DNA from 2 places in the Paenibacillus sp. FSL H7-0918 genome. Region 1 is predicted to be linked to the other one. Evidence: riboswitches for the same ligand, from Rfam matches in the RefSeq annotation. Region 1 holds a riboswitch; the other holds the start of a gene.
What was found. Region 1 has a riboswitch for cyclic di-GMP ahead of MHI15_RS13130 (NPCBM/NEW2 domain-containing protein). Riboswitches for the same ligand answer to the same signal wherever they lie in the genome.

Region 1 (3,419 bases):
TTTGACATATTACAAGGACCGGGGATTTGAATACGCTTTAGATGATGTTGGTGAGGGCTTCAGCACGATCGAGATGTTATTGGAGCTTAAACCCCATTACATGAAGCTGGATATGAAATATGTTCAGGGTGTGTCCAGCGATCTGAACAAACAGAAAATAGCAAAGCAATTTTTAGAAAAAGCTTTAGAAATCCAATCCGTTCCTTTAGCAGAAGGTGTGGAGTTTAGAGAGGACTTTGAATGGCTTAAGCAGAGTGGTTATCAGTTGTTTCAGGGCTATTTATTTGGAAAGCCTGATCCTATTCCCAAACAGTAATCCTAATGAGTATATATCCGTCCAGAGGATGAGATGAATTTCAGGTCAGAGTCTGAGTACAGCCAACCCCCGGGGTTGTATAATTTAGGTAATTTGAAAAGGGGGACGGGATGGATATGAAATGGCATCAATTTGTAACGCGCTGGGCGGATTCTAGGGGCTTTGATGGACGAGAGATTGATTATCAATGGCCTTCTCCCTCATTTCCGGTCATCAGTATTCGCAGTAATCTAGGGCGATACTCAGGTCAAGCGTATGGCCGTGGAGGTAAACCCCGTGTGAAGACAGCCGTTGGATTAATCGCTATTGGAGATGTAGCTGTTGGCTTGATTTCCATAGGTGCGATAAGCGTGGGCGTATTATCCTTAGGAGCAATATCACTGGGAATGTGGTTAGCGATCGGAGCAATAGCACTTAGCTGGCTTGGCTTCGCAGTGGGAGCGATTGCGATTGCAGGCGTGGCTGTAGGAGCGATCGCAATCGCGGAAAAAGCGTTGGGGGCCATCGCCATAGGGGATACGGCGTTTGGTGCGATAGCGATAGGCAGGATCGCTGGGGGTGCCATAGCTATCGGACAATGGGCATATGGTGTAATCGCAGTTGGCGAACATGGTTTCGGATTAATTCCCATCACGGGCGATGTGTGGAATTGGTTCCGGCGTTTGTTTGGATCGGGGAGTTAAGTAGACCTACAGTCCTAAAGGATGCCCTTCTCTTCCGGGATGGTCGATAAATAATATCTATCACATAAGAAAAACTAATTGCAATTACCTATATTCATTTCATACCAATTAATCATGCGATCCGATCTAGGCTTATGTTACTCTTTGAATGTATTCGAAACTTCATAGGCAAACCTATGGAAATGTAGGGACGCAAAGCTAAAGGGACTAAGGTTATCATAACTATTGTCAGCCAGCTGCCAAAGAGTGTGTAACGCTTTTTGTTAAAATATAAGAAAGTATAAGTTATACACCTATACTTAATATCTTATATTTCTCGCTTAAACGCTTGCCGTCCTTATAGGACGCTGAAGGCGTTTATGCTTGTTAAGGTTTAATAAAAATTAAGTCTTAATTTTTAGGCGACTTTATACGCAATCAAGCTACTCTTTTGGGGTAGTTTTTTTTGTGCCCATTTTTGGGCACTGGAGAGATTCATATGACATCTGGGGGTAAGAAGAGATGAAGAAAATGATTGCGATCGCTACATCGGCGGCCATGTTGGCCAGTTTTTCGAGTGAGGCAGGTTATGCTTTAGCAAGTGAGGCAAGCAAGGTAAATGTAACAAAAACAGTGGCGCAAAGTAAGGTTAACTTATTAAGCAACGCTTCGGTTATTCCGTTTGAGCTGTACGGCAAGGATGCTCTAAATGCCTATAATGAGGTTTTTAGAATGAATCCAGCAAATATTAAATCCATCACAAATAACGGTGGCAACTACTCAGGCTCGCCTATAGCTAAGGCTATGGATGGGGATATGAGCACGCATTGGGAGACTGGCAAACCGAATAGTTCAACGTTTACGAATGAGGTTGTGTTTGTTTTCAATGAGTCCACTGAATTAAATAGAATGGTATACGCGGCTAGGCAATCCGGTGCGAAAGGTAAAGGTTTTGCTCAAGAATTTGAGATCTATGGTTCCACTACCGATGGGGTTGATTTTACGCTCGTGTCTTCTGGAGAATATACAGGCTCAACCGGTGATGTAGTGGAGATTCAGTTCGCACCTACGGCTTTTAAGAGACTTAAATTTGTCTTCAAAAAAGCGAACCAAGATTGGGCGAGTGCGGCTGAGTTTTCTTTTTATAAAGAGGATAGTGTCTCTGCTAAAATGAAAAATTTATTTACAGATGATACCTTGAGCCAAGTTAGTACTGCCTTTAATACGGCAGAGAAATTAACAGCTTTAGAGAATGAAGTGCAGGCACATCCACTGTATGCGCAGTTTAAAGAAGAGATAGAGAATGCAAAGATCCTTTTGGAGAACCATCAGGTAGAGGCAACGGCAGCCAAGGTTTCGAAGCTAAAAGGGTATGGAACAGCCTATGAAAATGCCTATAGCCAAGCTTATAGAATGCCGAATGCAAACGTATCAAAAGTAACGGTGAACGGTGGAAGCTACCCAGGTACGAAGCCTGAATATATGCTGGATGACCAGCCCACTACGCATTGGGAAACGAACAAAAACAATGATGCAAGCTTCACGAATGAAGTCGTGTTTGAACTAGCGCAAGCGGAAGTGCTGGACAGAGTGGCTTTTTTGGCTAGAGATAACCGCAAAGGATTCCCAGAGGCTTTTGAAATCTATGCATCAGAGACGAGTAAAGGAGAGACCTTCCAACTTGTATCTAGCGGAACCGCGATTAGTACCAATGACTTTCTGGAATTTAAATTCGAACCGACGAAGTTTAAAAGATTAAAATTTAAGTTCACAAAAGCTAATATCAACAGACCTTTTGCGGCTGAATTTAGATTTTATACAGAAGATAAAGTAAGCGAAGCTGTAAATGGTATTTTCACAGATGGAACGATGAGTGCGGTTGTGCCTGCTTATAATAGCGTCGAAGCAATCAACGAATTAGAAGAAGCGGCAAAAGTACATCCCCTCTATCCAATCCTGAAAGATTCATTGGAACTAGCTAAGAAGCTGGTTAATGGCGAGGTTCAAATCGAAGGCACCATCATTGAGGCGGAACAACGTGGAGATATGAAAAAGCATGCGCAGGAAAACCTGAGAATTGGTTTTGGTACGAACAACCAGCCTACAGGTCTCGTTGCAATGCCTGGAGATACGATCAACGTTTATGTGGACGCAGCTTCTAACGATAAGCTACCTTCTTTAGTCTTTTCTCAACAAGAGGCCGCTTGGAATGTTTGGGCTAGAGGTGTGCAATTGCGTCCAGGTAAGAACATTATAACCGTTCCTGAATTTGCTACGAATAGTTATTATGCACATGAAGTGACTAAGGGCGGCACCGTTTATATCGTAAATCCCTATACAGCTGAGGAACAAGGGAAAGCGCCATTGATCCGCTTCGAAGGTTTAGAAAAGATTCCTTTTATGACCAAGACCACGGATCCAGAACAATTCAAAACCTTCTT
Region 2 (3,419 bases), on a different contig from region 1:
TGTCACTGTCGGCGTTGGTGTTGGCGTTGGTGTCACTGTTGGCGTCGGCGTTGGTGTCGGTGTCGGCGTCGGCGTCACTGTCGGTGTTGGTGTCGGCGTCACTGTCGGTGTCGGTGTTGGCGTCGGCGTCGGTGTCGGCGTTGGTGTCACTGTCGGCGTTGGTGTCGGCGTCGGTGTCGGTGTCGACGTTGGTGTCACTGTCGGCGTCGGTGTTGGTGTCACTGTCGGCGTTGGTGTCACTGTCGGCGTTGGTGTCACTGTCGGCGTCGGCGTTGGTGTTGGCGTCACTGTCGGCGTCGGTGTTGGTGTTGGTGTCGGTGTCGGCGTTGGTGTTGGTGTCACTGTCGGCGTCGGTGTCGGTGTTGGTGTCACTGTCGGCGTCGGTGTTGGTGTCGGTGTTGGTGTCACTGTCGGCGTCGGTGTTGGTGTCGGCGTCGGTGTTGGTGTCGGTGTTGGTGTTGGTGTCGGTGTCTGCGTTGGTGTCGGCGTTGGTGTCACTGTCGGCGTTGGTGTCGGCGTTGGTGTCACTGTCGGCGTGGGACATGGTGTTGGCGTCGGTGTCACTGTCGGCGTTGGCGTTGGCGTCACTGTCGGCGTCGGCGTCGGTGTTGGCGTTGGTGTTGGTGTCACTGTCGGCGTTGGTGTTGGTGTCACTGTCGGCGTTGGTGTCACTGTCGGCGTCGGTGTCGGTGTTGGTGTCGGCGTTGGTGTCACTGTTGGTGTTGGTGTCGGCGTTGGTCCAGGTTCATCACCATCGTATGGATAGTGGTGAAATTCACCACCACCAGTACCTTTGAGTGAAGCCGCCACTAAAGTACCGTTAATCTGACCATTAATAAAATCAACATGAGCATAGGGGGCAAGTATGCTTCCCATTACACCTATGCCTGCCATATCAAGATACGCAGCTTGGCTAAAGTTAAGCAAAATTTTCTTGCTGTTCAACACGTTATTAGGTAGAAATCCGAAGTTTTTCATTTTTACGTTAGAACCATCAATATTAATAATTGCAGTAGATCCTGAAGGAACATTTATTGTAATTCCGTAGGTATTAGAGACGTTATCTCCTGAAACATTAAAAACATTGACCGCAGGATCTGTACCTGTCAGGGTAAGGCTGCCATATTGGTACACTGTTGTTCCATTCGCCGGCAATGCTGCAAGTTCTGCTGATTTGTCCTTCAAAGACTGACCTACGGCTGAAAAGTCAATCGTACTCCCCTGTCTTTTTGCACCACCCTTGAGGAGCGTTACATTCCCTGAAAAATCTCCCCCGTACACGATATTCCCATAAACAGTACCTCCGTTGAAAGTAAGATTCCCTCCAACAACAAGTGTGTCAGTCAGGGAAACCTCTGCTGCGGTCAACCTATCTCCAACACTATAGTTGGTTAAGTTAACGTTACCTCCAGCAGCAAACCTTCCTTCCGTATCCGAAACTGTCGTTATATCCCCTAGAATAAACACGTTGTAGACCGCTGCAATTCCCAATGTAGAAGAACTACTAGCTCCAGCAACTCCAGCTCCCAATGAGGAAAGCCCACTACCTACCGTCAAAATCCCAGCTAATACAAGCGAGAGTAACGGTTTTATTCTTCTTTTCAAATGGCACACCTCCTAAAACTATGATTTATATTAATCAGAATAATTACCAGAAACTCTAAAGGACCTAACAACAAAAAAGACCGCCAAAAAGAAGTGAAATTCCCTTCTCATGGCAGTCGGACGGTCATTGTGCCTTTAAGACACTTTAGACTCCTGGACTTTGCGTCCCGCCCTTTCAGACGGTTTGCTATTATCATGACTATATATATGTATTACACTGCAAGTCCAGAACTGGTAGCTGAAGCATTCTATCCAATAACAGTCTATGACTTTTAATACTTTTGAATTAATAACAGTTTAGCTCCCGACACCCACAATTGTCAATCAATTCCTTTCGATAATTCCCCGCATTAGTACCACACAAAAAAAGCGCCTAAAGGCGCTTCGCATAAGGTTTTTCATTAAATTTTAAAGTAACTGTATATAGCCCAATATGGATATCCATAAGGGAACACTCAGAATTAAACCAAAAAACAATCCACGCTGGAGGCTGCCCTCTTTTTCCATCATAATTCTCCTTTATTTGCGTTCGATACATTAATTTTTATTATTACAATTTTTAATATAATTTATTCTTCGTTATTAAGTTGTGAATTTAATCACATTGGATAAACTGTTTAGAAATACCATTGATTATTTTTGGAATATCGGGGTAGAATACGAATATACGTTCCTATTAGAGGTGATGAGATTCATGCATAGAGCAGAAAGCAGGGACAACATGCTGGTGAAATCTTATTTATTGCTTCCGATGATTTTATCAGCTTTCGAACGGGACTCCGCCATTTTATCTACACACTTACGAACACCCGCCCCTTATCTGGAGGTGCTTGGAACAGCTGCTGCAGTAGCTACAACAGATCTAAGGGATGTTCGTGCAGAAATGAGAAGACGGGGAATCAAGGTGTATGAGCAAAACAGACTTAATACTGGAATTGAAGCCAAGTATATATGTCGTGGCTATCATGAACGAATGCTGCTGTTGAATGACATTGTTGCGGCTCAGGCTGCCATCCATATGCGCAGATACCTAGGGCTGGATATTTCATCTTTTAAGAGTTACGAAGAACAGTACCAGATTAAGTAAAGCTGTATAGAAGCCGCTGCGCTCTCTCCCCCCAATCAATTAGTGAACAAAAAAATAGGCCTTACCATGGGAGTTGGCAAGACCTGAGAGAGATATACCACAAAACACTGGGGGGTGTTTGGTGTCTCTAATATATACCTCGAACCTGAAAAAAAGCTGATAGGCACATAAAAATTACATTAAAAATATTGTTCGCCGTTCAGAAGTGATTAGAGTGCTCCCACAAGCTTAGCCGACCTTTAGCTGGAATTGGATGGCTTAATGGATGAACCCGTTCAAGCTTCCAGGCAAACCGTCCTTCACTATAGTCGCCAAAATCATATTCGTTCCCATTGATCCATTCCCTTAAATCCACCTCTGGAGTAACCACATAACATCCCGCGAGCTGACCTGTAGCAATAATAGCTCCTGTCGGCAAATTATTCGCTGTATAGCCATGTTTCGCCAATACTGATTTGTACGGTTCCTGTTCACAAATCTTTTTGTCAATCCTCATTCCGGCATGGATGCCTAACTCGCCGCGGTAGGCTGTTCTCCATGAACGAGTTTCAAACTCTTTTTCACCAAGAGCAATTAAAGTCGCCCAAGGCTGCCGTATTGTTATACACCGCATGATATTTATCCCCTTCGTTTATGTTGGACGTTTGTCACGGATGCACGGATCTCGATCTCGCGTTGTGTAATCTTGCTCACCTTGACCTGATAAATTAAATAATCCCAACCGTTT

Region 2: linked by a shared signal. The riboswitch ahead of MHI15_RS29420 (choice-of-anchor A family protein) and the one ahead of MHI15_RS13130 (NPCBM/NEW2 domain-containing protein) in region 1 are both predicted to bind cyclic di-GMP.

The regions. Positions count from the first base shown of each region.
Region 1 is NZ_JBBOWJ010000001.1:2,913,945-2,917,363, reverse strand. It holds gene MHI15_RS13140 (EAL domain-containing protein) at 1-316, shown strand, start outside; gene MHI15_RS13135 (hypothetical protein) at 433-999, shown strand; cyclic di-GMP riboswitch class I at 1,157-1,243, shown strand; gene MHI15_RS13130 (NPCBM/NEW2 domain-containing protein) at 1,501-3,419, shown strand, end outside.
Region 2 is NZ_JBBOWJ010000006.1:146,489-149,907, reverse strand. It holds gene MHI15_RS29420 (choice-of-anchor A family protein) at 1-1,605, opposite strand, end outside; cyclic di-GMP riboswitch class I at 1,714-1,804, opposite strand; gene MHI15_RS29415 (hypothetical protein) at 2,300-2,692, shown strand; gene MHI15_RS29410 (ASCH domain-containing protein) at 2,892-3,305, opposite strand.